Regions from separate parts of the Aliivibrio fischeri ATCC 7744 genome, predicted to be linked through region 1. Evidence: riboswitches for the same ligand, from Rfam matches in the RefSeq annotation. Region 1 holds a riboswitch; each other region holds the start of a gene.
What was found. Region 1 has a riboswitch for thiamine pyrophosphate ahead of thiC (phosphomethylpyrimidine synthase ThiC). Riboswitches for the same ligand answer to the same signal wherever they lie in the genome.
Positions count from the first base shown of each region.

Region 2: it holds a riboswitch for thiamine pyrophosphate, as region 1 does, so the genes downstream of both, thiD (bifunctional hydroxymethylpyrimidine kinase/phosphomethylpyrimidine kinase) here and thiC (phosphomethylpyrimidine synthase ThiC) in region 1, are expected to answer to the same signal.
Region 3: it holds a riboswitch for thiamine pyrophosphate, as region 1 does, so the genes downstream of both, thiB (thiamine ABC transporter substrate binding subunit) here and thiC (phosphomethylpyrimidine synthase ThiC) in region 1, are expected to answer to the same signal.

Region 1 covers NZ_CP092712.1:27,925-38,374, reverse strand. Annotated here, with positions in the region: gene AVFI_RS00160 (LysR family transcriptional regulator) at 1-665, shown strand, start outside; gene AVFI_RS00155 (aminopeptidase P family protein) at 766-2,559, shown strand; gene thiH (2-iminoacetate synthase ThiH) at 2,648-3,760, opposite strand; gene AVFI_RS00145 (thiazole synthase) at 3,771-4,541, opposite strand; gene thiS (sulfur carrier protein ThiS) at 4,543-4,755, opposite strand; gene AVFI_RS00135 (HesA/MoeB/ThiF family protein) at 4,748-5,581, opposite strand; partial or broken gene thiE (thiamine phosphate synthase) at 5,574-6,236, opposite strand; gene thiC (phosphomethylpyrimidine synthase ThiC) at 6,304-8,238, opposite strand; TPP riboswitch at 8,427-8,539, opposite strand; gene AVFI_RS00120 (voltage-gated chloride channel family protein) at 8,961-10,340, opposite strand.
Region 2 covers NZ_CP092713.1:1,404,570-1,415,019, forward strand. Annotated here, with positions in the region: gene AVFI_RS19815 (protein-disulfide reductase DsbD family protein) at 1-1,034, shown strand, start outside; gene AVFI_RS19820 (GGDEF domain-containing protein) at 1,228-2,034, shown strand; gene thiE (thiamine phosphate synthase) at 2,040-2,678, opposite strand; gene thiM (hydroxyethylthiazole kinase) at 2,689-3,492, opposite strand; gene tenA (thiaminase II) at 3,525-4,187, opposite strand; gene AVFI_RS19840 (ABC transporter substrate-binding protein) at 4,205-5,152, opposite strand; gene AVFI_RS19845 (ABC transporter permease) at 5,180-5,998, opposite strand; gene AVFI_RS19850 (ABC transporter ATP-binding protein) at 5,991-6,737, opposite strand; gene thiD (bifunctional hydroxymethylpyrimidine kinase/phosphomethylpyrimidine kinase) at 6,730-7,608, opposite strand; TPP riboswitch at 7,711-7,808, opposite strand; gene AVFI_RS19860 (YcjF family protein) at 7,869-8,894, opposite strand; gene AVFI_RS19865 (YcjX family GTP-binding protein) at 8,891-10,288, opposite strand; gene pspC (envelope stress response membrane protein PspC) at 10,384-10,450, opposite strand, start outside.
Region 3 covers NZ_CP092712.1:274,068-284,517, forward strand. Annotated here, with positions in the region: gene rpsK (30S ribosomal protein S11) at 1-70, shown strand, start outside; gene rpsD (30S ribosomal protein S4) at 102-722, shown strand; gene AVFI_RS01305 (DNA-directed RNA polymerase subunit alpha) at 746-1,735, shown strand; gene rplQ (50S ribosomal protein L17) at 1,772-2,152, shown strand; gene fbp (class 1 fructose-bisphosphatase) at 2,239-3,249, opposite strand; gene mpl (UDP-N-acetylmuramate:L-alanyl-gamma-D-glutamyl-meso-diaminopimelate ligase) at 3,434-4,813, shown strand; gene AVFI_RS01325 (flavin prenyltransferase UbiX) at 4,815-5,432, shown strand; TPP riboswitch at 5,481-5,593, shown strand; gene thiB (thiamine ABC transporter substrate binding subunit) at 5,647-6,663, shown strand; gene thiP (thiamine/thiamine pyrophosphate ABC transporter permease ThiP) at 6,706-8,310, shown strand; gene thiQ (thiamine ABC transporter ATP-binding protein) at 8,310-9,014, shown strand; gene rapA (RNA polymerase-associated protein RapA) at 9,208-10,450, shown strand, end outside.

The DNA.
Region 1 (10,450 bases):
TTCGTTTAGGTTTGGTTGAAAGTACTTATCCATTACTGCTTCCACACTTCATGTCTTACATTTTAAACAAAGCCCCCAATGTCATGTTAGATACTCATGCATGGGATACCAATACATTAAAGAAACTTCAATCTGGTGAAATGGATATAGGTATTACAGGTAAAGACCTCGACCCAAAATACGCCAATATCACTATGCATACGCCTGAAGATATTTGCAGCAAAGAAATTTATCGAGATAGTCAAATGTGTTTGGTTCGCCGTAATCATCCTGTATTAAAACAAGAATGGACGTTAGACACTTACCTTCAACAACGTCATGTACAAGTTCGCTGTGATGGTAAAGATCAATGGTTGCTTGATTACAAATTAGCAGACAGAGGACTCGAACGTAGTATTGGTATTATTGTGCCTGATTTTAATAGTGCTGCGAGTTTATGTACTCATACCGATTTAGTCTTCACAGCACCAAGCCACTTTATAAAATTAATAGCCAAACAACTTAACTTAGTTGTATTACCCTTGCCTACAGACTTACCTCAAATGGCATACACCCTATTTTGGCATCAACAAAAAGAGAATGATGCGGCAAATTGTTGGCTTAGAAATACCATAATTAATCACTGTAAAGATTTATCAATATCAACAATTGCAGATGAACACTAAAAGCGCTAGGTTATAACTCTACAAAAAACATAACTAATTTCTGCCTCGTACACACGGACAGAGTCATACCAATTAATCACAGGTATAAAAGGACACTCAGATGCACCCACAAACTTCTCAGCGTGTTGAACAACTACGTACATGGCTTGCTCAACAAGATTTCGATGCCTTAATTATTCCTCATGAAGATGAATTTCTAGGTGAATATATTCCAGAGCATAACGAACGTTTGCATTGGGTTACTGGTTTTACTGGTTCTGCTGGTGCGGCTGTTATTACTAAAGAAAAAGCGGCTATTTTTGTGGATGGCCGTTATACCGTTCAAGTTCGTAAACAAGTGCCTGCAGATGTATTTGAATATCGCCACCTACATGAAGAACCACTGCTTGAATGGATTAAAGACAGTCTTACTTCGGGTTCAAAAGTGGCAATAGACCCACGCATGCACACAGCTCAATGGCTAAAAACAGCATCAAAAAATGTTGAAGCCGTTGTCACTCTTGAAGCAATCGCCACTAACCCTATTAATGAGTTATGGTTAGACCGCCCAGAAGTTAAAGTGTCTGATGTACGTTTAATGTCATTAGAATTTGTCGGCCAAAGTTCTGAAGACAAGCGTAAAGAAATTGCAAAAGAAGTCTCAAAGAAAAAAGCTGACGCTGCGCTATTAACACAACTAGACTCCATCTGTTGGTTATTGAATATCCGTGGTTTGGATGTTTCTCGCCTACCAGTACTTCTTTCTCATGCCATTATTCACGCAGATGAAAGTGTTGATTTTTTCCTAGAACCTTCACGTCTTCCTGCAGAGTTTAATGCTCATGTTGGCCAAGGTGTTCGAGTTCACCAACCAGATGCCTTGCAAGCAACATTAGAATCACTTGCAGGTAAAAAAGTTCTAGTTGATTCAGCAACATCAAACGCATGGATGTCATTAGTCTTAAGTAATGCGAACGCAGAAATCATTGAAGCATCTGATCCATGTTTACTACCAAAAGCCGCTAAAAACGAAACGGAAAAAGCAGGCATGCGTGCTTGTCATATTCGTGATGGCGCTGCTATGGCTAAATTCCTAACTTGGTTTGACGCAGAGATTGAAGCTGGCACTTTACACGACGAAGCTGTTTTAGCAGACAAACTTCAAGCATTCCGTGAAGAAGATGCCTCTCTGGCTGATTTAAGTTTCGATACTATTTCAGCAGCTGCTGGTAATGCGGCAATGTGTCACTACAATCATCAAAACCAACCTGAACCAGGTAAACTACAAATGAACAGTTTATACCTAGTTGATTCAGGCGGTCAGTATCCAGATGGCACAACAGACATCACTCGAACATTAGCGGTTGGTACACCAAGTGATGACATTAAACAGCAATTTACTTTAGTTCTTAAAGGCCATATCGGGTTAGCGAATGCTCGCTTCCCTAAAGGTACATGTGGGCATCAATTAGACATTCTTGCTCGCCAACATTTATGGGAGCAAGGTTATGATTATGATCATGGTACTGGCCACGGTGTTGGTCACTTCTTAAGTGTGCATGAAGGTCCTCAACGTATTGCTAAAGTAGTAAATAACACAGCGCTTCTTCCTGGAATGGTGCTTTCTAATGAGCCTGGTTATTATCGTGCAGACGAGTTTGGTATCCGTATTGAGAACTTAGAGCTAGTCGTTGAAATTGAAACTCAAGGTGACTTCTCGGTTCTTGGATTTGAGTCTTTAACACGTTGTCCTATCGACAAACGTCTGATCAATGTTGATATGCTAAATCGCCCAGAGTTAGCGTGGTTGAATAACTATCATCAGAAAGTCTGGAATGAAGTTAGCCCTCTTGTTGATGGCGAAGTAAAAGAGTGGCTTAAACAAGCGACAGCTGAATTAAGCTACGAAAGCTAATTCATTAAAACACGATAAAGAAAATGCCACGTATCTATTTGTATTAAAGAGCAAACGTGGCATTTTTTATGTTGTTTCACGTGAAACATCAATTTGAATAACTTCTATCCCAGTCCTTCCAAACTGGTTCAAACCCCCTCGCTTGTACCGCTAAAGAAACAGATTCAGCAGATCGTTCATCACTAATAGAAAACTGTTCAAGCTCTTGGTCATCATTTGCATAACCACCCGGTTGTGTTTTCGATGCAGCGGATATTGATGTGATACCTAATGGCAATACATTATCTCTAAAATGTTCAGACTCTCGAGTGGACAATGACAGTTCAACCTCGGGGTTTAACAACCGATAAGCACAAATTAATTGCACCAGTTGTTTGTCACTCATTATTGATTTTGATTGCAGCGCACCTTCACATGGTCGCAATCTTGGAAAAGAAATAGAGTAACGAGTCTGCCAATATCGACGCTCTAAATAATCCAAATGCGCTGCCACAAAAAAGCAATCTGTTCGCCACTCTTCTAGCCCAATAAGCGCCCCAATTCCAATCTTATCAATGCCCGCTTCTGCCAATCGATCTGGCGTTTCTAATCTAAATTTAAAATCGGTTTTATTTCCACGAAGGTGATGCTCCGCATAAGTAGATGGATGATACGTTTCTTGATACACCATCACCGCATCCAAACCTAAGGTTTTTAATTCTGCATACTCTTCTTGTTCTAAAGGCTGAACTTCCATTGCGAGATAATTAAACGACTGCTTTATCTGCGGTAATGTTTGACGAAAGTAATTCATCCCAACTTTGGTTTCATGTTCTCCCGTTACCAAAAGAACACTATCAAAATTCATCGCTTTAATCGCCCTCACTTCCTGTGCAACCTCATCTTGGTTGAGCGTCTTTCTCTTAATGCGATTCTCCATTGAGAAGCCACAATAAGTACATGCATTCGCGCAAAGATTAGAAAGATACAAAGGAATATAAAAACCAATCGTATGACCAAAACGTTGGCGAGTTAATCGTGCAGACTCTTGAGCCATTTGTTCAAGATAGCTTTCTGCAGCAGGAGAAATTAAGGCTTTAAAATCTTCAAGATCTCGTTTGGATTTACTTAGCGCTCTTTCAACATCATGATGCGTTTTACTATAGATAGAGAGTTTAACCTCATCCCAATGTAACTTTTCCCATTCATCAGTAAATGTCATTTCATTCACCTTAATCAAGAAATGCCGTTAATGGACTAGAAGCAACAGCTTGAGTATTAACTGCCGCCAACCCATTTTCATAAGCTAATCGGCCAGATTGCACCGCTAATTTAAATGCAGTTGCCATTGCGATTGGATTTCTTGCCGCAGCAATCGCAGTGTTCACAAGCACAGCATCAGCCCCCAGTTCCATTGCCAAAGCAGCATGATATGGCGCACCAATACCAGCGTCAACCACTACAGGTACTCGAGCTTGGTCAATAATAATCTCTAAAAAGTCACGACTGACAATGCCTTTATTTGAACCAATAGGCGCACCTAGTGGCATAACAGCAGCACAGCCAACCTCTTCTAGTCGCTTACATAAAACGGGATCAGCATGACAATATGGCAAGACAATAAACCCTTGTTTCACTAACTCTTCTGCTGCGGTTAATGTTTCAATTGGATCAGGCATTAAGTATTTGGGATCAGGGTGAATTTCCAATTTAAGCCAATTTGTGCCCAATGCTTCACGAGCCAGTTGTGCGGCGAAAATAGCCTCACGAGCATTTTTAGCACCAGACGTATTGGGTAATAAGTTAATTCCTGCATCCACAATCGGCTTTAATATATTGTCTTCAGGGTTATTCACTTCAACACGTTTTAACGCCATTGTTGATAATTCAGAACCAGACTCTATAAGTGCCTTTTGCATAACACTAGCACTTGGAAACTTTCCTGTTCCGGTAAATAAACGTGATCTAAACGTCTTATCTCCGATGGTTAATAAGTCATTCATGTTAACCTCCAGCGATTGCTTGAAATAAAGAGATGGATTCACCCTGTGATAACCCACGCTTTTGCCACTCTGATCTCGGTATTATCTGATTGCTGATTGCAACTGCACATCCCTGTGTATCAATACCATGGTATTCTAAAAATGAAGATAATGTATGCGTGACCTCAACTCGATAAGACACACCATTAAGTTCTATTGACATTAAATCACTCATGACAAGTCTCTCCCTTTGAGTGTGTTTCACGTGAAACATCATTGCTTACTGTTGAAGCACAGATTGAACATTGGCTGTCTTTTGGAATTGTTATCGATGACCAAGTCAAAAAGCGGCCATCAAACTGATGAATGGTGTCCCATTTCATGTAACTCGGTTGAGTAAGGTATTTAATGGTTTCTAATGCCTGTAAGTTTCCTATCATGCCTACCACCGGTCCCACAATTCCGAACGACTGACAGTTTTGTGTTTGGTGGCTTTCAGTAAAAGGAAATAAACAGTGATAGCACGACGTGTTTTTTTCCGTGACCTGATTTGAAAACAACATTAGCTGCCCTTGCCATCCAATTGCTGCACCAGAAATAAGTGGAACGTTATGCTTTACACATGCCGCATTAGTTTCATGACGTGTTGGCAAATTATCAGAGCAATCCAAAACAACGTCGACTTGATTAATAAAACGGGATAACTCTGGCTCTGTTAACTTATGGCTGATCACTTCAATATGAGTTGTACCATTCAACCCTTTAAGTTGCAGTGCCATTGCCATCGCTTTATTTTGATTTAGGTTGTTATCGCGATACACCACTTGTCGCTGTAAGTTGCTTAATTCAACTTTGTCTCCATCGGCAATGATTAATGTACCGATACCAGAAGCGGATAAATACATTCCAACCGAAGAACCCAATCCGCCACAACCGATGATGAGAACCGTACTATTTCTTAATGCTATTTGCCCTTTATCACCAATATCAGGCAACATAATTTGACGGCTATAACGCAGAAAATCTTGGTCACTTAACCCTTCCATTAACTGGTTACTCATAAGCAACCTCCTGTAGATTTCCTCTTCTTGGTTCAGAAATAATGGCGTTAAATTTCTCGACGGCCTGCTCTGTATCCTCAGCCTCAGTAATCGCTCGAACTACCGCAATACTATCAACACCGGTTTGCCACACATCATTAGCAACGGAGAGATCAATACCGCCAATCGCAACGGTCGGAATGTCTCCAGCTAATTGTTGATTCTTTGCAAGATTGGTCAAACCTTGTGGTTGTGATGGCATCTCTTTCGTTGGTGTCGGAAAAATATGACCAAGCGCTAAATAGCTTGGATTTAGGGCTTTTACTTTTAATAGTTCACTATCATCGTGTGTCGACAAACCAAGACAAATATTCGCCTCAGCAATCGCCTGTAAATCAGCAACCTCTATGTCTTCTTGTCCAAGGTGAATACCAAATGCTTTGTGCTTAATAGCTAACTGCCAATAGTCATTGATGAACACCTGAGCATCATATTCACGGCCAAGCCTAATCGCTTTTATAACCTGTTGCTCTAAGTCTGCTTGTTCTGGATTCTTAATTCTCAATTGGATTGTCTTTACATCGAGCTTTAATAATTTTTCTATCCACGACACATCATCAACTACGGGATATAAACCAAACTTACTTTTATCAATATTAGGGAATGCAAACATTGCTGTCTCACCTCAATTCCGTATACAAAACTAAGAGATGTTCCACGTGAAACATCCCTTATTATCATCGTTATTCAGCTTCAACTGCAGGATGATAAAGTTCAGACCCAGACGCTTTAAACTCTTCTGACTTTTGACGCATCCCTTCTAGAGGGTCATCTATCATCTTAATTTCGATTGCTTGGTCTAAAGCAACTTGTTCCGAATCTTTAGCGTACTCTCTGACTTCTTGTGAGATCTTCATTGAGCAGAACTTAGGCCCACACATTGAACAAAAGTGAGCAACTTTGCCCGATTCTTGCGGTAAGGTTTCATCGTGATATTCACGAGCGGTAATAGGATCAAGAGACAGATTAAACTGGTCTTCCCAACGGAATTCAAAGCGGGCTTTTGATAAGGCGTTATCACGAATTTGTGCACCCGGATGACCTTTGGCTAAATCGCCTGCGTGTGCTGCTAACTTATAAGTAATCAAGCCTGTCTTCACATCGTCTTTATTTGGTAACCCTAAGTGTTCTTTTGGCGTTACGTAACACAACATGGCACAGCCATACCAACCAATCATGGCAGCACCAATGCCTGAAGTAATGTGATCATATCCAGGAGCAATATCTGTCGTTAGTGGGCCTAATGTATAAAATGGCGCTTCATGACAATGTTTAAGTTGTTCATCCATATTCTCTTTAATCATGTGCATAGGAACATGACCTGGACCTTCAATAATGACTTGAACATCGTATTCCCACGCAACTTTAGTTAGCTCACCTAAAGTGCGTAATTCAGCAAATTGCGCTTCATCATTAGCGTCAGCAACAGAGCCCGGACGCAAGCCATCACCCAAAGATAAAGCCACATCGTATTTAGCACAAATTTCACAGATCTCACGGAAGTGTGTATAAAGGAAGCTTTCTTGGTGATGAGCAAGACACCACTTAGCAATAATAGAGCCGCCACGAGATACAATCCCTGTGACACGTTTTGCTGTCATTGGTACATAGCGAAGCAATAAACCAGCGTGAATGGTAAAGTAATCAACCCCCTGTTCAGCTTGTTCGATTAAGGTATCTCGCATCACTTCCCAGTTAAGGTTTTCGGCTACACCATTCACTTTTTCTAGCGCTTGATACATTGGAACCGTGCCAATTGGGACAGGGCTATTACGTAGAATCCACTCACGAGTTTCATGAATATTTCGACCCGTAGATAAATCCATCACCGTATCACCGCCCCAACGCGTTGACCAAACTAGCTTCTCCACTTCTTCTTCAATTGATGAACTCACCGATGAGTTACCAATATTAGCGTTAACTTTAATTAAGAAATTACGACCAATGATCATTGGTTCTGCTTCTGGATGGTTTATGTTTGATGGGATAATTGCGCGCCCTTCAGCAACCTCTTTACGCACAAATTCAGGTGTGATTTCTTTCGGTAAGTTAGCCCCAAAACTATGGCCAGGATGTTGGTGATTAAGTTGCTCATCTGCAAACTTTTGACGACCCATGTTTTCACGAATCGCTATATATTCCATTTCAGGAGTAATGATTCCCTGACGCGCATAATGCAGTTGAGTAACACACTGGCCTTGTTTAGCACGGCGAATCGTTGGGAGATTTCCATAACGAAGTTCATCAAGAGTTTCATCCGCTAAACGCTCTTGCGAATAAACAGAGCTCACGCCATCAAGTAACTCGGTATCATTTCGCTCTTCTATCCATTCTTGACGCAACTTAGGTAATCCTCTATATACATCGATATCGTAGCTTGGATCGGTATACACACCTGAAGTGTCATAAACTTGGATAGGTTCATTTGGTTCAAAAATTGGTGATTCTTTGGTACCACCAACTAAACTGTCAGCTAATGAAATCTCTCGCATAGGAACGCGAATATCAGGACGAGAGCCTTCAATATAGACTTTATTTGAATTTGGATATGGTTGAACCGATAACGATTCAATATTGGTTTTAGCATCTAAACGTGCTTGTTTACGGCTTGACGACATAGCAAAATTCCTTGATAAAAATAGAATAATTGCTTGCCGGATTTGAGTTGTAGCAAGAGGTTCTTAGTTTGTGCTGCAGAGAATATCTGTCTGTACTGTTATGCCCACAAGTTAAAAAGAATAAAAGCAGCTAAAATTCAGCTACGTCTGTACCTTTCAATCTGTAGATATGGTTTCATAAACTAAGATGTAAATTGTCTCTTGTTCCCTTCGCAGGTATTAGCCTGATCAGGTTCTACGGATCCCGCACTGCGGTCTCAGCTCGTACTTTAAAAAGCACTAAGCACTCCGACAAGTTTCCTTCAGATCGTTGAATCAAAATCTGAACGTATTCGGAGTATAAAGAAAGTATGCAAGAAATGAAATGGAAGAGAAAAAAGTTATCAAGTGGTTGGCTGAGTTTGTGAGTGAGCGCATATAGAGTTTTACATATCGACAATCCATATTAAACCTTGTGTGCTTCGCAGCAAAAAACCACCTTTGTCATCGGTAGATCTTACACCACCAAATACAATGTTCTTTTTTGTGGAGAAGTACATTAGGTTCGAATCCTCTCCCACAAGGCATATTGAACCTTGTGTGCTTCGTAACAAAAAACCACCTTTGTCATCCGTAGCTCTTACACCAACAAATACAGTGTTATTTTTTGTGGAGAAGCACATTAGGTTCTAATTATCTCTACCAAGTTCTAATCTAGATAAACCACCATGTTTCACGTGAAACTATTTGTCTTTTTTAGTTAGCTTATTCGCTAGGTGTTTTAATGACGATGAATTATGTTCACGATATGACCCTATTTTATTTAGGCCGTCATGATCACGACCATGCTCTAATGTTTTAGAAACAGCAACACGTTGCGAAGAGTAAATACCGGTATGACCACTAAAGTAATAAGCCGTATAACACGCTAATGCGAAATAAGGTAAATACTCAGCACCAAACAATTCTACGCCCATAATCGTACAAGCTAATGGTGTATTGGTTGCAGCTGCAAATACCGCAAGGAAACCCAGAGCAGCAAATAAATCAATCGGAGCCCCCATAACCCAACCTAAGAAGTTACCTAACGTAGCACCAACAAAAAACAACGGTGTTACTTCACCACCTTTATAACCAGCAGCAAGAGTAATCGCAGTTAATACCAGTTTTAAAATCCAGCTATACCACTCTGCTCCACCTTCGGTAAATGCAGAAGTAATACTCACACCACCATCACGACTTGGATAAACACCAATACCAATGTAATCATAGTTGCCAAGTAATTGCGTAATGATGATGACCATCAAACCACCCACAACGACAATCAAATATGGGTTTTTTAGTGTTGCATTAAACAGATCTTTAAAGCCATGAGTCAACTCACCAAACAAATAACCAGCAATACCAAAACCAATTGCAGCAATAATCACTTTAGCCATTAATAAAAGATCGATATCAACAGCATGACCAAACAAGGTGCTAACCTGATCAAAGTTAATTAAATAATGCGTATGATGGGCACCCCAAGCCGAAGCGACCACATTAGCTAAGATAGCAGCCAATAGCGCAGGAATGATGGCATTGAACTTAATACGCCCAATAAACAACACTTCAAGAGCAAAGATGGCTCCAGTAAAAGGCGTTCCAAAAATAGAAGCAAAACCAGCGGCAACACCTGCGGTTAGCATCATTTTTCGGTCATCTTCAGATAGCTTAAAGACTTTAGATAACCAATCGGTTGTTGCACCACCAATTTGAACAGCCGTACCTTCACGACCAGCAGAGCCACCAAATAAATGCGTTATCACCGTAGTAAATAACACTAATGGCCCCATTCTTACTGGAACACCTTCCCCAGCTTGGTGGATTTCATCCATAATTAAGTTATTACCGCCCGCCGAATTTTTACCCCAATTTCGGTAGCTATAAACAATAGCTAAACCCGCAACTGGTAATAAATAAATCAGCCATGGATTCGCAATGCGAGCTTGCGTCGCTTCACTTAGTAACCATAAGAAAAATGCGTTAAATGACCCTACCAATAAAGCAACAGGTAGAATTAGTAATGACCAACGAGCTACTTGAAATAAGTTTTGAAAATTTCGATTAAGAGGATGTGCCATGGATCTCTATCTTTAAATAATGGTTAAACAAAAGGATAGACGATCTTAGAAGAGAAGAGAAATAACAAACTGCTCTACCATAGACGGATCTACCCCAATACGATCAGACT
Region 2 (10,450 bases), on a different replicon from region 1:
TACTCGCTTTTAGTGTACTTGTTTTAAGAATTACAGGAGGAATGATTGGTTGGGGTATTCAATATCAAAACCCACTATTTATAGGCTTTATGGCTATCACAACGGGTCTGTTTACTGCTAACCTTTTGGGATTATTCGAAATACAACTTTCGCATCGATTTTCAACGTTTATTGCCCAAAAAGGGGACAATTCAACACTCGGAAATTTTATACAAGGGATGTTTGCAACACTATTAGCAACACCATGTAGTGCTCCATTTTTAGGGACAGCTGTCGCTTTTGCTTTAGGTGCTAGCACATTAGAAATGCTATTAGTCTTTACTTTCTTAGGATTGGGCATGGCCTTGCCTTGGTTGTTCTTTGCTGTTTTTCCTCACTTAATTTCATATATGCCAAAACCAGGCCCATGGATGAACAAAAGCAAAATCGTTTTTGGTTTAATGATGCTGAGTTCAACATTTTGGTTATTGAGCTTGCTTTCGCCATTCATTGGAGTCTTATTAACAATAATTATAGCCTTACTTTTTAGTATTTATTTACTCTATAGCATTGCTCATATACATGGAAAAAATACGGTAATCGCAATTATTGCTGTCATTATTTTTTTAAGCAGTTCAATACTTATTATTGGCAGTATGACAACCAAGTATTGGGTCACTCCGACCGAAGATAACTTACGCTGGGAATCATTAAATGAGCATGCTATTGATGACTATGTACAACAAGGAAAAACCGTCTTTGTTAATGTCAGCGCTGACTGGTGTATTACTTGTAAAACCAATAAAATCGGTGTGATATTACAAAACCCTGTCTATCCTGCATTACAGAAAGAAAACGTAATTACCATGCAAGGAGACTGGACTCATCCAAGCCCTAAAATAACTGAGTATTTAAAAAGCCATCAACGATATGGAGTTCCTTTGACCGTTGTATATGGGCCTAATGCTCCGCAAGGTCTAATTCTTCCTGTTTTATTAGATGGCGATGAGGTCGTTCATGCACTTAATTACGTAAAAGACAACTCTAATCAATAACACGAGATAATAAAACCCAAATAGTTACATTAAAAAGTGAATCCCCCCTCAAAAAGCTGCTGTTTATTTCTAATCGCAGCTTTTTCTTTATATTTCATAACAAATCAACGATAAAATCGCCTTCGCTCCTTGTTTTTTATCGTAAACTAAATTGTTATACTTAACAGCACCCCATAAATAATGGCTAATGATCATGACAAATAAGAAAATGCCCTTCATCGCTGTTGCGATTCTCTTCATTTTTCTTTTTGTCTGTGTGTTTTTTTATCACGATATTGGATTTGAGTCCTCATCAGACATTGGTTTTGAAGGCTTAACCCTTATTCTGCTTACTTATATTTTTTTAACTACTTTTAACGTCTTCAAAAAGCATCCATTTCTTTTTTCTGGCTCTTGTCTGCTCTTATTTAATAAAAGTTATGACTTATTAACAGAATTTCCTCAGGTTGAATTTTATGCCGACCATTTTGAAGTTATAGATACTCTATTAGATGATGGTTCCTTATTTATTGCATTTTTACTCATTGCTATTGGCATTACTAAAATGATGCAGATATTAGCAAAACAAACCATGAAAGATGAACTAACTAATCTATATAATAGAAGGAAGCTGTCTGAAATAAAGTTAGCTGAGTTTGATCTTATTTATTTTGATTTAAATGATTTAAAAAAAGTGAATGACTTAAAAGGACATCAAGTTGGTGATTTAATGATCATTCGTTTTTCTCAAGCTCTTAGAAATGCATGCCTTGAACAAGAAATGGCTTTTCGTGTCGGAGGAGATGAATTTATCGTAACGACTCATAAAGGTCGTTCAAGCGCGTTTATTAAACACGTACATGAACAACTCTGTAATGAACAAATTTCTTTTGCTTATGGCATAAAAACATCGACTAAAGATGATTTAGAAAACGCGCTAATTTGTTCTGATAAACGCATGTATGATATGAAAGAAGAGCAAAAAAAAGAGCACCAAAAAAAGTGCTCTGATTCTATATAATTGGATTACGTTTTTAATTCTACGTCATCATTCATTAAACCCAACAATGCTTGGCTTGCTTGTTTTGGAGAAGAAGCATGACAAATTGCAGAAACCAAAGCGATCCCATCAACGCCTGTATCACCAACCTCTCGAATATTTGAGTCATTAATCCCACCAATGGCAACAAGTGGTAATTGACTTTCTTTTACCGCAAAAGCCAACCCCTGAATTCCCCATTCTTTAATTATATTAGTCTTAGTTGGTGTCGAAAATATCGCGCTAATACCAAGATAATCAACAGGTAGTTCTTGGGCTTTACGCAGTTGTGTTTCATTCTCAACAGATAACCCTAGAATCATATCAGGGCCTATCAATTGACGGGCTATTTGTGCTGGCATATCAGATTGGCCTAAATGAACGCCATCCGCTTGAACTGCCAATGCCACATCAACACGATCGTTTATGATTAGTGGTACACCACTATCTTTTAGTATTTCTTTTATCGCTAAAGAACGTTGAATAAAAGCACGTACATCGCCATGTTTCTCACGAACTTGTACCATGGTGACACCACCTTTTACCGCCTCAGCAACAACATGGCACAATGTATCAATATCTTGTTTTTCATCTGTCACTAAATACAATGTATACGGATTATTCATACTATAAAACCTAAGCATTAACCGTTAATTTCAAACGACGAGTGAGTGTTTCTTCATCTAACTGATAGAGCGTATCTAATAGGTTCATTTGCAAACTACCCGGGCCAGCTGATTGCTCTGCTGCAATCTCTCCCGCAACCCCTAAAACAGCAGTTGCAACAACACCAGACTCATCACCGATTGCAGCAAAGGCACCGGTTAACGCAGTGTGCGTACAACCCATACCTGTAACAAACGGCATCATTGCATGACCATTATTCAGTTTGTATTGTGCATCTTGAGTTACGATGTAGTCTGTCTCACCAGAAATTACCACACTACATTGATACTTTTGTGCAACGTAACACGCCGCTCCCACAGCCGAATCACTACTATCTAATGCATCGACCCCTTTACTTTGTGCATTTTCACCAGCGAGAGCGATAACTTCAGACGCATTAGCACGAATAATTAACTTATTTGCAGTTTCAGCTATTTGACGAGCAACTTGTGTTCGTAACTGGCTAGCACCACAACCGACAGGATCAAGAACCACGACTTTATTATTTAAATTAGCCTGCTCAACAGCAAAATGCATACGTGGTGTCCATACACTATCTAGTGTTCCAATGTTAATAACTAGCGCACCAGAGAAACTCATCATCTCTGCCATTTCTTGCTGACTATGTGCCATGATAGGTGATGCACCTAATGCTAACAAAGCATTCGCTGTATTATTCATCACAACGTAATTAGTAATATTAACAACTAGCGGTTTTTTCTCACGCAATAAAGCCAAGCATTCTACAATGTATTGTATGTTCATGATTGTCACTACCCTCTTTCCTATTCTTATTAATACACGCTTTATGCGTCATCCAACCCTTGCTGCCAAAATGCCACTTCCATACGAGTTGCCGTTTTAAAAATATGACATAAACGCTGTCCACGCTGGCTTTCTAACTCAATATCATTCAGTAGGATATCTAATTGCTTAACACTTTTTTCGACACCTTTTTGAAACTCTTCTCCACCATACATTTTTATCCAATTCGCGTAAGGGTTCCCCTCTAATACGGTAGATTCACTCGCTAATAATTGCGCACCAATAACAGCATAACCAATAGAACACGGTGCTAGCGCTGTATAGAGATCAATCACATCTCCTGACATTCCGGTATCAAGGACAAAACGTGTATATGCAACGGTACCAAAGGCTTCTGGTTCTGCCTCCATCTCTGGCTCTGAAATCCCCCATTCGCCACAATAAGTGACATGATGTGCAATTTCAGAATCTAATAATGCTTGAACACTAGGTAAAGCCATTCGCATTTCCGCTAACGTCCTCGCCTTATAAATCGCGAGTGCATAAGCTCTGGTGTATTGCTTCAAGAATAAAAAATCTTGTTTTAAATAATGTAAAAATGATGAATGTGCTAATTCACCAAGTGCTAATTGCTGAACAAAATTATGTTCCGTGTATTCATTCCATTCGCTTTGACACGCTTGAATCAAGTCTTGATGGTTCATATTTCCTCCATAGAATTTTATAGAACAGGAACAAAATCTTGTGCTTTTGGTTGTGTTTTTATCATTTGATGTCGATACATGAAGTCAGAAAATCGGTCATAACGCTGCAAATCTACCGCAGATGGACGCAATGCAAAACGAGTTAGTGTGTCATTCCATGCGCGTTTATTTAATTCATTATTTAATGTATCTGGCGCATAAGAAATAAAGGTCTTCCATGATTCTTCAGGGTGATTCACAATAAATTGCGTTGCTTTTTCGATAGCGTGGTTAAACTTCTTTAATGCATCTGCATCGTAAGTTTTAGCATTCGCAACAAAAACAAGCTCATCATACGATGGGACACCGTGCTCTTCTGGGAAGAACGATTTCGCTTTATACCCTTCCAACGCCAGCTGGTTAGTTTCGAAATTACGTAATCCCCCCCAAATTGCATCTACTTTACCTGATGCTAATGACGAAGAGAGAGCCCAACCAACATTGATAATATTGACGTCCGAAAAATTCACATTTTCTGTTTTTAACATGGTTCCAATTGTGGCTTCTTCATTGCCAGCAATCGCAATACCAATTTTCTTACCTTTCAAATCAGCCAATGAATTAATTTTTCCATTATCAAGTACCATCAAGGTATTCAGAGGGGTTGCAATCAAGGTAGCTGAGCGAATCAACGGTAAACCAGCAGCAACATCAATGGTTAAACTGGTTTGATACGAAATCGCCAGATCGATATTATTTGCAGCAACCAATTTGGCTGGCATACTTGGATCCGCTGGTTCTTGAATCGTAATATTCAAGCCTTCTTCTTTAAAATAGCCCTTTTGTTGTGCCACCACTACTGGCCCATGATTTGGGTTTACAAACCAATCCAACATTAATGTTATGGTTTTATCTTCAGCACTTACTATCATGGAATAGCTAGAAAGGATCAGAGTCATAGCGCCTTTAATTAGTACCTTCTTCATTTTTCATTGAGTCCTTTTACTTATACATTATTTATCGTGTTGCCACGGTATGAGTTTTTTAATTAATGCGTCTGCTAAAAAATACAAACTGACAGATAACCCCGCGAGAATAAATAACGCAGCAAACATTTCATCTATCATCATTCGAGCATTTGCTTGCAGCATTAAATAGCCCACCCCCTTACTTGAGCCGACCCATTCCCCAACGACAGCTCCAATAGGTGCGACAACAACAGCAACACGAATACCTGAAGCCAATGTTGGTAAAGCCGCAGGAAGACGAACGTATTTGAGGGTTTCCCACTTAGAGGCTCCCATGGTGTGAGCTAAATCAAGATAACCTGTCGGGGTATTACGTAAGCCGTCATAGCAGCAGGTAGTAACAGGGAAAAAAATAATTAATGCAGCCATCACCACTTTTGACGCAATACCGTAACCCAACCAAAGCATCAAAATAGGTGCAATAGCAAAAACAGGGACCGCTTGACTGGCTATTAATATGGGTAATAGCCAGCGTCTAAGTGGATCAAATAACAACATTTGTAAAGCGAACAATAATCCCATGGATAGCCCTAAACCAAGACCAAGTAAGATCTCTTGAGCTGTTATCCATGAATGCTCAAGCAACACGTCGTATCTTTCTATTAATTGAGAAAATACACTAAATGGACTAGGTAAAATGAAACTAGGTAAAGCAAAAGCCATCACAATAAATTGCCATAACCCCAAAATAACAATCGCACTAATTACATTCCTTATCATAGCGCTGATGCTTTTTTGTAATGGTTTTTCTTTTACCTGATTTGGCGTTGGTGAGCGTTGCTTTATAAGAATAAATTTAGACATAATCGACCTCTAAAGAATCAATTATTTGTTGCTGAAGAACCGCCAGTTCTGCATTGATTTTTCTAGGTATCGGCGTATTTGGAACCGTTAAAGAAATGGTAGAAGCGGGTTGACCTTTCATTATATAAACCCTATCACTCAATCTTAATGCTTCTTGTGGATCATGAGTAATCAATAAAACAGTCTTATCTACTAATACTTGAGCTGCAAGATTTTGTAGACGATAACGTGTAACCGCATCTAGCGCAGAGAACGGTTCGTCCATCAGTACCAGCGGCTTATCTTGCATGAGTGTCCTAGCTAACGCCACCCGCTGACGCATTCCGCCAGATAACTGTGACGGCATACTTCTTTCAAAACCTTTTAAACCAACAAGCTCTAACAACTCAAATGCTCGATTCTTATCTTCTTTCCTATCCTCTGAAAACTTGCTAGCAAAACAAACATTATCAATAACATTTAGCCATGGCATTAATAAGTCTTGCTGCGCCATATAAGCAATCTTTCCTTCTATGCTTTCTGTCCCATCAATGTGGATATCACCTGACCATTCGACTTTATTTTTCAGTAATCCCGCTAAATAACGAAGAATAGACGTTTTACCGCAGCCACTTCTTCCAAGAATTGCAGTCCACTTCCCTTTAGGGATCGTCATCTTCAATCCTGAAATAATAGGACTCTGACTATCGGTATATCGTAAGGTACCATTAGAAATGATTACCCCAATGCCGTTATTCATCACGCAACTCTTTTACATTCAGCGCAAAAAAATGATTAACAGGCCCATGCCCCTGACCAATATTCAAGTCATCCGCATGAGTAATTGCCTGAGTAATGTATTGCTTACCTAATTTCACAGCGGTTTGTAATTCATGACCTTGAGCTAAATACGAAGCAATCGCAGAAGATAAAGTACAACCCGTTCCATGAGTATTGCGAGTTTCAATACGTGCCGTTGATAAACGCTCAACGGTATCAGAAAGAATAAGTAAATCGGTACTATTGGTATCCTCTTCGAGATGCCCGCCTTTCAATAAAACCGACTTAGCACCTAATTGACGAAGTTGATTGATCATTGCAGTCATTTCGACTTCATTTTTTGGCACTTTTGCATTAATTAATGCTGCCGCTTCTGGGAGGTTCGGAGTGATTACATCAGCAAGAGGAAGTAGTTCGGACTTAAGGCTATCAATTGCAGATGCTTGAAGAAGTAAATCTCCACTAGTTGCTACCATAACAGGGTCAACCACTAGGAATTGAGGTCCATATTGTTTAATTTTTTTAGCTACAGAATGAATAATATCTGAGTCACTCAACATTCCAATTTTAACGGCAATCACATTTAAATCAGAAAAAACGGCATCAAGTTGTTGTTCAACAAATTCACCACTAATTGGATAAATTCCTGTTACCCCTTGAGTATTTTGAGCCGTTAATGCAGTAAGAACAGAACAGGAATAACCCCCTGTAGCTGAAATAGCTTTAATATCGGCTTGAATACCGGCACCACCACCACTATCAGATCCAGCAATGGTTAATACAATAGGAGTTGCTGCTAATTTATTTAGAATGGATGATTTAGAAGACGTTATTTCTGTGAAGGTAGACATGTTAATTTCCCTAACTGACGTTTAGGAAAAACAGTCAAATGAGATCACTCCTACGTATAAGCGTAAGCTCTCATCAAAAGAAACGGATCTAAAAAGATCGTGTCAAAAGGACCATTAGTTCCCTACGTCAGTACTAACTGAATCAGGTTCAACGGGTTCGCTATTGCGATCTCAGCCTATTGGCTCCCCGACTAATGACGTCATACTATCATTAATTGATTTGTAAATAGTATGATTTTTTCTGAAGATGTTAATTAGTTTTAATTTTGAGTACCTAGCTTTGATGCCAGCTGAGTAACTATCGTTTTACGCATATCTGATAATTTAGGTGCTTCATCATTAATCCAAGGCAATGGACGCATCAAATTCATGGTTTTTAAACCAAAACGAGCCGTGATTAAACCAATACCTAAACCTTGAGCTGCACGAGTTGATAATTTTCCTGCTAAACCAGTAGAAAGCATATCGACACCAACATCCGTTGCTATTTCCGTTGCTCCAGCAAAAGCCATATTTTGTAGAACCATTTTAAACAAGCGCAAGCGACCCAAGTAGCCTAATTCAACCCCATAAACTTCTGATACTTGTTCTATTAATCGGATATTACGCCATGCAACTAATAACATATCGACGACAGCTAAAGGGCTTAATGCAACCATTAGAGCAGATTCACCAGCATGCTTACTTATTAACGCTTTTGCTCGTTTATCTTGAACAGAGATGACCATGCTGTCATACATTTCAAATACTTCAGCATTGCTGTGATGTGGTTCAATACTGTTCTGCCAACGAGTATATTCAATAGGGTTAAGTTTCAAGTTTTTTCTAGCCAAACCTTCACAAAACACCTTTGCTTGCCCTATGCCATTACCATCAATCAATTCTGTAACTTGTTCTTGAAGCTCTGCACGATCTTTTAACTTACGAAGTGTCAGTAACTCTCGACCAATTGCCGTCACACCCAGTAATGCTGCAAAACTGATTAATCCAGCCCATCCTAATGAAAGAAAATCTGCCGATTGAATTGCAGTAATGACATGATCAATACTCTGCCAAAGCGTTAAACCTAAAAAACCAATAACCAGAGTTTTAATACTCCAATGTGTTCTCTTTTTTATCAATGACATTTCTATATCAGAGCTATCTGACTCCTCTTCATCCTCAGTTTTCTGAGGAATAAATGTCACATTATCATTAAACAATTTTTGAGTGTTCAGCGATTCAATTACATCTTGTTGTTTTAGTTCCTGCGATTGAAAAACACGCTGTTTTTTTAACTCACTCATATCAATTTATCTCCCAATAAGAACTGTATCGCTTTATCCATTCGAATATGCTGTAACGGTTTATCATTCTCATTTTTTAATGGTTGAAAACTCATAAAATTAAATGGTTCTGTTTCCCAGTACGCTTTACTTGGTATACGTTTTGGTACTTCTCCAGGAAACATCATCATTGGTTGTTGAGCTGTATTTATTCCAGAAATTGCCGCAAAGATCTCACCATCTTCATCAATCATTCCCGCTGTTGTTGCTTGAATAGAAGCAATGCTCATGCACTCCATCTTAATTCCTTCATAAGCGGTTTCTTGCCATGTTTGATAAATCATTTGTTGAAGCAACGACACCATATTAGGGTGTTGTTCTGGAGTAACATGATCCGCTTTTGTTGCGGCAAATAATACCTTGTCTATTTTCGGTGAAAACAAACGCTTAAGTAATGAACTCTTGCCATATTGAAAACTATGCATTAATTGATCTATTGCTTGGCGCATATCATTAAATGAATTTTCCCCTGCATTTAATGGTTGTAAACAATCAACTAAAACAATCTGGCGATCAAAATGACGAAAATGATCGTTATAGAACTTTTTAACCACATTCTGTTGATAATGCTTATAACGTTGCTTGAGCACAGCAATATTTGACCCTTTCTTTGCTTTTGCCAACTCTTCTTCTGTGTATTTATGTAAAAACATAAACGGAAAAAATTGCAAAACTGGAGCACCCGCAAGTTCCCCTGGTAAAACAAAGCGGCCGGGTTGTACCCAGTGCAGTCCTTTTTCATCTTTACAAGTATGCAAATAATCAGTAAATGCATCAGCAATACATGCCAATTGTTTTTCATCAACAGGTGCCAGAGGATCTAACTGTTTCGCTTCTTGTAACCACGTCTCTGAAAGCACTTTTCTATGCCCTGTTAAATTAGCTTGCTGTTGCTTTGACCATGCCAAATAATCCATATCCAACAACGGCAGATCTAATAACCACTCACCGGGATAATCAACAATATCCACAAACAGAGTTGCGCTGTCCTGAAAATGCTTAAGCACCCCAGACTTAGGTTTAAATTTGATAGCTAAACGTAGCTCACTAACGTCTCTTGTTGGTTCTGGCCAAGTTGGTGGATCAGATAACAGTGAATCCATTCCGTCGTCATAAGTAAAGCTTGGAATAGATAAGTTAGATTGCGGAACTCGTTTGGCTCCAATCAATCGCCCTTCACGACTCGCAGATAACAAGGGTAGCTTGTCACTTGTAGAGGCATGCAAGCATTGATTAACTAAAGAGGTGATAAATGCAGTCTTACCTGCACGAGAAAGTCCTGTGACAGCCAATTTCACATAGCGATCCATACTACGACTAACCCATCTGTTCATTTCTTTAGCTAATTTACTCATTTATTGTTCTCACTTTATTCATTTATACAAAGTGGAGTGTACAGAACCTAATCTGAACACTCCATGAACAAGGTATTACTTTGTTATAAATAAGGTTATAAGTTACGAAACTCTTTACGTACTTTATATTCAGAAGAAGTTACATAACCTTCCATACGACGA
Region 3 (10,450 bases), 250 kb from region 1:
CACAAACATCGTTGATGCTACTCCGATCCCTCATAACGGTTGTCGTCCACCTAAGAAACGTCGCGTTTAAGTTTCGTTTCTAGGAATATTGGAGAAAGAACATGGCAAGATATTTGGGTCCTAAGCTGAAGCTTAGCCGTCGCGAAGGCACAGATTTATTCCTTAAATCTGGTGTACGTGCGATCGATACCAAGTGTAAAATTGATAACGCTCCAGGTGTACACGGCGCTCGTCGCGGTCGTCTATCTGAATATGGCGTTCAGCTTCGTGAGAAGCAAAAAGTTCGTCGTATGTACGGCGTTCTAGAAAAACAATTCCGTAACTACTATAAAGATGCTGCTCGCCTTAAAGGCAACACAGGTGAAAACCTGCTTCAGCTTCTTGAAGGTCGTCTAGATAACGTAGTTTACCGTATGGGCTTTGGCGCAACTCGTGCTGAATCTCGTCAACTAGTTAGCCATAAGTCTATCCTAGTTAATGGTAAAGTTGTTAACGTTCCTTCTTTCAAAGTTGCGGCTAACGACGTTGTTTCAATCCGTGAAAAAGCTAAACAGCAATCACGTATTAAAGCTGCTCTAGAAGTTGCTGAACAACGCGAAAAACCAACTTGGATTGAAGTAGATGCTGGCAAAATGGAAGGTACGTTTAAGCGTCTTCCAGAACGTTCTGATTTGTCTGCCGACATCAACGAACACTTGATCGTCGAGCTTTACTCTAAGTAAGGCTTAAATAAAGAGAGGACACAATGCAGGGTTCTGTAACAGAATTTCTAAAGCCACGTCTTGTTGACATTGAACAAGTCAGCACGACTCATGCAAAAGTAACTCTTGAGCCGTTAGAGCGTGGTTTCGGCCACACTCTAGGTAACGCTCTACGTCGTATTTTACTATCTTCAATGCCGGGTTGTGCCGTAACTGAAGTGGAAATCGAAGGCGTATTACACGAGTACAGCACCAAAGAAGGTGTTCAGGAAGATATCCTTGAAATCCTTCTGAACCTTAAAGGCCTAGCCGTTAAGGTTGAGGGTAAAGATGAAGTTATCATTACTCTTAACAAGTCTGGTGCAGGCCCTGTTGTTGCAGGTGACATCACCCATGATGGTGATGTTGAGATTGCGAACCCAGAGCACGTAATCTGCCACTTGACTGATGACAATGCTGAAATCAGCATGAGAATCAAGGTAGAGCGTGGTCGCGGCTACGTACCATCAACAGCTCGTATCCATACTGAAGAAGATGAGCGTCCAATTGGTCGTCTGCTTGTCGATGCAACTTACAGCCCAGTAGATAAAATTTCTTACGCGGTTGAAGCGGCACGTGTTGAGCAACGTACTGACTTAGACAAACTTGTTATCGATATGGAAACAAATGGTACGCTTGATCCTGAGGAAGCTATCCGTCGTGCAGCTACAATTTTAGCTGAACAACTGGATGCATTCGTAGATCTTCGTGATGTACGTGTTCCTGAAGAGAAAGAAGAGAAGCCAGAGTTCGATCCGATCCTACTGCGTCCTGTAGACGATCTTGAACTAACGGTTCGCTCTGCTAACTGTTTGAAAGCAGAAGCGATTCACTACATTGGTGATCTGGTGCAGCGCACTGAGGTTGAGTTACTTAAGACTCCAAACCTTGGTAAGAAATCTTTAACTGAAATTAAAGATGTTCTAGCTTCACGTGGACTTTCTTTAGGTATGCGCCTAGAGAACTGGCCACCAGCGTCTATCGCTGAAGATTAATCAGTTCACTAATTATCTAGTTAGAAGGATTAGGTCATGCGCCATCGTAAGAGTGGTCGTCAACTCAACCGCAACAGCAGCCATCGCAAAGCGATGTTTAGCAACATGGCTAGCTCATTAGTTCGTCACGAAATTATCAAGACGACTTTGCCAAAAGCAAAAGAGCTACGTCGCGTAGTTGAGCCTTTGATTACATTAGCTAAGACTGACAGTGTTGCTAACCGTCGTCTAGCATTTGCTCGCACTCGTGATAACGAAGTTGTAGCAAAACTATTCACCGAGTTAGGTCCACGCTTTGCACAACGTGCTGGTGGTTACACTCGTATTCTGAAGTGCGGTTTCCGTGCAGGTGACAAAGCTCCAATGGCATACATTGAGCTTGTAGATCGCCCAGAAGTAGAAGCAGACGCTGAGTAATCAGAATAAGCTTTAAGAAAAAACCGAGTCTTAGGACTCGGTTTTTTTGTATCTGTACATTATAGATTACTGTTTTAATTTATTAATTAGTCTCGCCATTCATCTAAAAACGCATGAACCTTATCGACCATATTTGTTGAACCAACAAAGAAAGGCACCCGTTGATGCAGTTCACTTGGTTTTATATCTAAGATACGCTGTTCACCATCTGTCGCTTTACCACCCGCTTCCTCAATTAACATTGCCATAGGATTGCATTCATAAAGTAATCTTAATTTTCCATTGGGGTAGGCTTGAGTGCTTGGGTATAGATAAATACCACCTTTTAAAAGGTTTCTATGGAAATCTGCAACTAAAGAACCGATATATCGAGAGGTATAGGGACGATTATCTTCAGGTTTACTTTCTTGGCAAAATTTAAGGTATTGCTTAATGCCTTCAGGAAAGCGAATGTAGTTACCTTCATTTATTGAATAGATGTTGCCATCTTTTGGGACTTGCATATTTTCGTGGGATAAGCAGAAAACTCCAAGTGAAGGGTCGTAAGTAAAACCATGAACACCATTTCCTGTTGTATAAACAAGCATGGTTGATGAGCCATAAATAATGTAACCAGCAGCGACTTGTTTGTGTCCCGGTTGTAGGAAGTCTTCTTCAGTGGCGGGTGTTCCTATTGGTGAAATTCGGCGGTAAATAGAAAAGATAGTACCAACAGAAACATTCACATCAATGTTTGAAGACCCATCCAATGGATCCATCAACACAACGTATTTTGCATTTTGGTTGAGCTCTTTATTGAAAGCAACCGCTTCATCTTCTTCTTCACTAGCAACGCCACACACTTGGTCACGAGCTTCAAGTGCTGCTTTAAACTTATCGTTGGCGTAAACATCTAATTTTTGTTGTTGTTCACCTTGAATATTCTCTTCACCAGAGGCACCAGTGATATCAACTAAACCTGCTTTATTAATTTCACGGTTTACAATTTTGGCGGCTAATTTTATGGAACCGATTAATGAAGAGAGTTCTCCACTGGCATGAGGGAAGTCATGTTGTTTCGCAACAATGAACTCACCTAAAGTTCTTATTTCAGACATAGTTATTCCTTTAATTCTCTGTTATTAGATATCAACGCGAAGTCGGGTCAGGTACTGATTTATTTTTATAATAGTTGTGTTACTGTTTGCTGTAATTCATTCTATAGCATAGAACTTTTTAAGAGTATTGAAGTAACTTTGTATAAAAGTTGCTCACTTAATTTAATATAAGACGGTTTTTATTATGCATATTCATATCCTTGGAATTTGTGGAACATTCATGGGTGGCGCTGCAACACTAGCACGTCAACTCGGACATAAAGTAACTGGTTGTGATGCTAACGTTTATCCACCAATGAGCACATTATTAGAGTCTCAAGGCATTGAGATTATTGAAGGCTTTGATCCAAGCCAATTAGACCCTGCACCTGATTTAGTCGTCATTGGTAATGCCATGAGTCGTGGAAATCCATGTGTTGAATATGTATTAGATAAAAATCTTAAATACACATCTGGTCCTCAGTGGTTACAAGAGTTTTTACTGCAAGATCGTTGGGTGATGGCGGTTGCTGGTACACACGGTAAAACAACAACATCAAGTATGTTAGCTTGGGTACTAGAAGAGTGTGGTTATAAGCCAGGCTTCTTAGTTGGCGGTGTATTAGGCAATTTTGGTGAGTCAGCTCGCTTAGGTGAAAGCATGTTCTTTGTTGTTGAAGCAGATGAATATGACTGTGCTTTTTTTGATAAGCGTTCAAAGTTTGTTCATTACCGTCCTCGTACGCTTGTATTAAACAACCTTGAGTTTGACCATGCCGATATTTTTGATGATTTGGCTGCGATTCAGCGTCAATTCCATCACTTAATCAGAACGGTGCCAAGTACTGGTCGCATTTTTGCACCTAAGCAAGATAAACCTTTAGAGCAAGTATTAGAACAAGGCTGCTGGAGTGAATTAGAGTTCACTGGTGAAGATGGTCAATGGAAAGCCATCAAACTTCAAAAAGATGGTAGTCAGTTTGATGTATATTTTGAGGGTGAAAACGTTGGGCAAGTTAATTGGGACTTAGTTGGCGATCACAACGTAAGTAACGCGCTTATGGTCGTTGCTTCTGCTCGCCACGTGGGTGTTACCCCTGATTTAGCTTGTGAAGCTTTGGGTAAATTTATCAATACTAAGCGTCGTCTTGAGTTGAAAGGCGAAGTAAATGGTGTGACGGTTTATGATGACTTTGCTCATCACCCAACAGCTATTGATCTAACATTAAATGGTCTACGTAATAAAGTCGGTGATAAAAAGATTATTGCCGTATTAGAACCTCGCTCAAGTACAATGAAGCTTGGCGTTCATAAAGATACATTAGCGGCTTCATTGCATGCCGCAGATTCAGTTTATCTTTATCAACCAGATAATATCGCATGGTCAGTTGATGACGTTGCACAACAATGTACTCAACCTGCTCACACGCATAATAACATTGATGCGTTCGTTGATATGATAGTGAACGAAGCACAGCCAGGCGATCAAATTTTGGTAATGAGCAATGGTGGCTTTGAAGGTATTCACGGTAAATTGCTTTCACGCTTAGGTGATGCCGTAAAACATATAGAAATGGTGGATTAACATGAGTAAGCAAAAAGCAATTACGTTAGCTATGACAGGGGCTTCAGGAGCGCCTTATGGATTGCGTTTGCTCGAGTGTTTACTTGCTGCTGATTATCACGTGTATTTTCTTATCTCTTCTGCTGCTAGAGTTGTAATGGCGACAGAACATGATTTGAAATTACCAAGTGGACCTGATGCTATGAAAGCGGCATTAGTTGAACACTTAGGTTGTAATGCAGATAAGCTAACTGTTTGTGGTAAAGAAGACTGGTTTTCTCCAGTAGCTTCTGGTTCTGCTGCACCTAAACAAATGATTGTCTGCCCATGTTCAGCTGGTAGTGTTGCTTCAATTGCTCATGGTATTTCTGATAATTTAATCGAAAGAGCGGCTGATGTGGTTTTAAAAGAACGAGGTCAGCTGATTCTTGTGGTTCGAGAGGCGCCATTCTCAACATTACATTTAGAGAATATGCTTAAGTTATCGCAAATAGGGGCGACAATTATGCCTGCGGCCCCAGGTTTTTATCATCAACCTAAATCCATTGAAGATTTAATTGATTTTATGGTAGCAAGAATTTTGGATCATTTAGGTGTAGAGCAAGGGCTTGTACCTCGCTGGGGTTATGACCATCGATAGCTGCACAATAAAAGCTCTGGCTCATTAAGCTATTCACACTTACAATACGACTTCTCATCGGGGAGCTTTGGCTGAGATTAATGAAGATTGGATAATGTTCATTTAAACCCGTATCACCTGAACCAGATAATGCTGGCGTAGGAATTGAGATGACATTCTCCTATGAGTATTTCAACTCTAGCCTGTGCCGCTCAAAAGGACGAAAGAGCGCATAATGAAAACAACAGTAACTTCATTTCCAGTTAAAAAGCTATCTCTCGCTATTGCATTAGCAAGCATATCTTCTTTTTCTGTATCCGCATCAGAAACACTAACGGTATACACTTATGATTCATTTGCAGCGGATTGGGGCCCAGGACCTAAAGTTGAAGCGGCATTTGAAGCTAAATGTGGCTGTAATTTAGAGTTGGTTGCATTAGATGATGGCGTATCAATTTTGAATCGTCTACGTCTTGAGGGAAAGAATGCTAAAGCTGATATTGTATTGGGTTTAGATAATAACTTAATGGCGGAAGCGAAAAAAACGGGGTTACTCGCTCAACATCAAATAGATACAAGTTCGGTACATTTACCTAATGGGTGGAGTGATACAACGTTTATTCCTTATGACTTTGGTTATTTTGCTTTTGTTTACAACAAAGAGAAAGTAACTAATCCTCCAAAGAGTCTAAAAGAGTTGGTTGAACAGCGCGACGATTTAAAAGTGATTTATCAAGATCCTCGAACTTCAACACCGGGACAAGGTTTATTGCTTTGGATGAAGTCCGTATATGGTGACGATGCCGCTCAAGCATGGAAGCAACTATCTAAAAAAACAGTGACAGTCACAAAAGGTTGGTCAGAAGCTTATAGTATGTTTTTAGAGGGGGAGTCGGATCTCGTTTTATCTTATACAACATCTCCTGCTTATCATATTATTGCTGAGAATGATCAACGATTTGTAGCAGCTAATTTTTCAGAAGGCCATTACACTCAAGTTGAGGTGGCTGCAAAAGTGAAATCAACAAAGCACAATAAACTTGCCGATGAGTTTTTAGCATTCATATTAAGTGATGAGTTTCAATCTGCGATGCCAACAGGGAATTGGATGTATCCAGTCACTCAAATTGAGTTACCAAAGGGATTTGAAACACTGACGGTTCCTAATAAAGCATTATCATTCAGCTCTGAAGATATCGCACAAAAGCGAAAATCTTGGATTCGTGAATGGCAACATGCATTAACTTTTTAATTGGTGTAATAAGGAGCCAATAGTGCTCCTTTATCTTATTTCATGAAATCTCGAACTCTCTTTAATTCTACGCCTTTCATCGGTTATATCGTTGCGGCAACTATTCTCTGCTTTGTTGGTGGTGCAATTAGTGCACTTTTAATTGAATCACCGAGTTTAGACTTACGTATTATTTGGTCTGATCCATATTACCGCTACATCACTCAATTTAGTTTATATCAAGCATTTTTATCAACAATAATCAGCGTTGGTTTAGCTATACCAACAGCCTATGCTTTATCTCGCCGTCAATTTATAGGTCGAGGGTTACTGCTAAAGCTCTGTGCAACCACATTAGTGTTACCTGTGCTTGTTGGTGTTTTTGGTTTATTGGCTATTTATGGAAATAGTGGATTAATTGCTGATGCTTTTGCTTGGTTTGGATCTTCTTTGCCATTTTCGATTTATGGCCTAAATGGTATTTTATTGGCTCATGTTTTTTTTAATTTCCCTTTTGCAACTCGGCTCTTACTGCAATCATTAGATTCTATTTCCATTGAACAACATCAGTTATCTGCACACCTTGGATTAATGGGGTGGAGTAAGTATCGTCTTGTTGCATGGCCAAGAATAAAACAGCAATTGCCACATGTTGCTGGGTTGGTCTTTATGCTTTGCTTTACGAGTTTTGCTACCGTAATGGCGCTAGGTGGTGGCCCTAAGTCCACAACAATAGAGTTAGCAATATACCAAGCAATTAAGTTTGATTTTGATTTGCAATCAGGTGCCATTTTGGCTTTATGGCAAATGTTATTATGTGGATTATTATCATTGTGTATTCAACGGTTCTCAAAATCAGTTTCTGTTGATTCAGCATCGTTATCACAGGTGGTTTTATATCAAGATACCAATAGAGCAAGGTGGTGGGACTGGGCGTGGATAACGGTTTTAGGGATTTTTATGTTACCGCCCTTATTTATGGTTGTCCTTAGTGGGCTTAATTCACAATTATTTGTTGTCATCACATCATCGGAGTTTTGGTCTGCATTAATCAACTCTTTAATTGTGGCCTTTGGTGCCGCTGTGATTGCATTACTTCTTGGTGTTCTGCTTTTACATACAACTCGGTCTTTACGTTTAAAACAAAAAAGATTATTAGCAGATAAGTTAGATCTGATTGGTGTGATGATTTTAGTCACGCCAGGGTTGGTGATCAGTACGGGGCTTTTTTTATTATTAAGAAACATAACCGATGTCTTTAGTATCGCTATTTGGATTGTCATCTTAGTCAATGCATTAATGGCATTACCTTACGTAATAAAAACATTAGCTCAACCTTTGTTGCATATTGCACAGCAGTATCATTTACTGTGTGCAAGTTTGGGATTGTACGGATTGTCACGGTTTAGAGTGATTGAATGGAAAGCATTAAGAAAACCTTTTGCTCATGCTTTTTCTATTGCTTTTATTATGTCTGTTGGTGATTTAAGTGCGATTGCCTTGTTTGGTAGCCAAGATTTTAGAACGCTACCACTCTATTTATTTCAATTGCTTGGCAGTTATCAGATGGAAGCGGCAGCCGTTATTTCATTGAGCCTTTTATTATTGAGTGTGGGTGTGTTTGTTGTTGTTGAATGGCTATTTTTATCAAAGAAAAGGAAACAGTAATGCTGCGTTTTTCTGATGTGAAATATCGATATTATACTGATTTGTTTGAGTTCGATTTGAATGTAGAGCAGGGAAGCGTTGTTGCTATTTTAGGTCCTAGTGGAGCTGGTAAAAGTACCTTATTGAGCTTATTGGCAGGTTTTATTGAACCTGAAAGTGGTGATATTACAATAAATAACGAATCACAGCTTTCACTTGCTCCTCATCAACGTCCTTTATCTATGTTATTTCAAGAGCATAACCTTTTTGCTCATTTATCTGTTGCTGAGAATATTGGCTTGGGTATTAAGCCTAATTTACGTTTAAATGAGAAAGATAAAAAAACGAATTATGATGCGGCTCGCCAAGTTGGGGTTGATGATTTGCTGCAACGTTTGCCTGAGCAGTTATCTGGAGGACAAAAGCAACGTGTAGCCTTAGCCCGATGTTTAGTTCAGCAAAAACCTGTCTTATTATTGGATGAGCCATTTTCAGCGCTTGACCCTATCTTAAGGGAAGAAATGATTGTGTTAATTCAGGCGTTGATAAAGAGTGAAAAATTAACCGTTTTAATGGTGACGCACAGTTTACAAGATGCAAAAGCCCTTGCTTCTCATTATGCTTTTATTTGCCAACAAAAAGTGCTGAGTCACGGACGTATTTCTGGTTTGCTTACTCAAGAAAATCCACCAGAATTAACGCAATATTTACAAGCGGTAAAGTAAACTTTGTTTATAAAAATGCGTATAATCGACTACACTCATTTTTATAGTAAATTGGCGTGACCTGAGTGCTCTCATACAGTAACATTAGCGCCCTTTTGAGCCTTAACCTTTGCGGGTTGTCTATTCTTGGCTTTCGAAAAAATTCTCATTCCATATCTTATAAAACAAATTAATTTTGAGGTGCGTTACCACTATGTCATTTGCTTTGGGACAACGTTGGATCAGTGATACAGAAAGTGATTTAGGTTTAGGTACGGTAGTGGCTGTTGATGACAGAACCGTATCATTACTTTTTGCTGCATCAGAAGAAAACCGTTTATACGCAAAACACGATGCTCCCGTTACCCGAGTGATGTTCAATAAGGGAGATACCATTGAAAGCCATGAGGGCTGGTCACTTGATGTTGAAGACGTTATTGAAGAAGGTGGTTTATTAACTTATATCGGTACTCGAGTTGATACTGACGAAGCCAATGTGATACTTCGTGAGACGTTATTGAGTCATCAAATCCGTTTTAATAAACCTCAAGATAAATTATTTGCAGGTCAAATTGATCGTATGGATCGATTTGCTTTGCGTTTCCGTGCACTTCAAAACCAATATGAACAACACAAAAGCCCGATGCGCGGTTTATGTGGCATGCGTGCAGGATTGATCCCTCACCAATTATTCATTGCTCATGAAGTGGGCCGTCGTTATGCTCCACGTGTTTTATTAGCCGATGAAGTGGGCTTAGGTAAAACCATTGAAGCGGGTATGATCATTCACCAACAGGTGCTTTCTGGTCGTGCTGAGCGCGTATTGATTGTTGTACCTGAAACACTGCAACATCAATGGTTAGTTGAAATGATGCGTCGTTTTAACCTTCATTTTTCTATCTTTGATGAAGAGCGTTGTGTTGAAGCTTATGCAGATTCTGAAAATCCATTTGATACCGCACAGTTTGTTTTATGTTCTTTGGACTTTATTCGTAAGAGTAAACGTCGCTTTGAGCAAGTAGTAGAAGCTGATTGGGATCTACTGGTTGTTGATGAAGCACATCACTTAGAATGGAATCAAACGAAGCCTAGTCGTGAATATCAAGTTATCGAAGCGATTGCAGAAGAAACGCCAGGGGTATTACTGCTAACAGCGACACCTGAGCAATTAGGCCATGAGAGTCACTTTGCTCGTTTACGTCTATTAGATCCTGATCGTTTTTATGATTATGACGCATTCGTAGAAGAAGAACGTCAATATCAACCTGTAGCTGATGCAGTAACGGCATTAATGAGCGGTGAAAAACTATCAAATGATGCGAAAAACCGTATTACTGAATTGCTTTCTGAGCAAGATGTAGAGCCGCTATTTAGAATTATTGAATCATCAGCAGCTGAAGATGAACAAGCTCAAGCTCGCCAAGAATTAGTGGATAACTTAATGGACCGTCATGGTA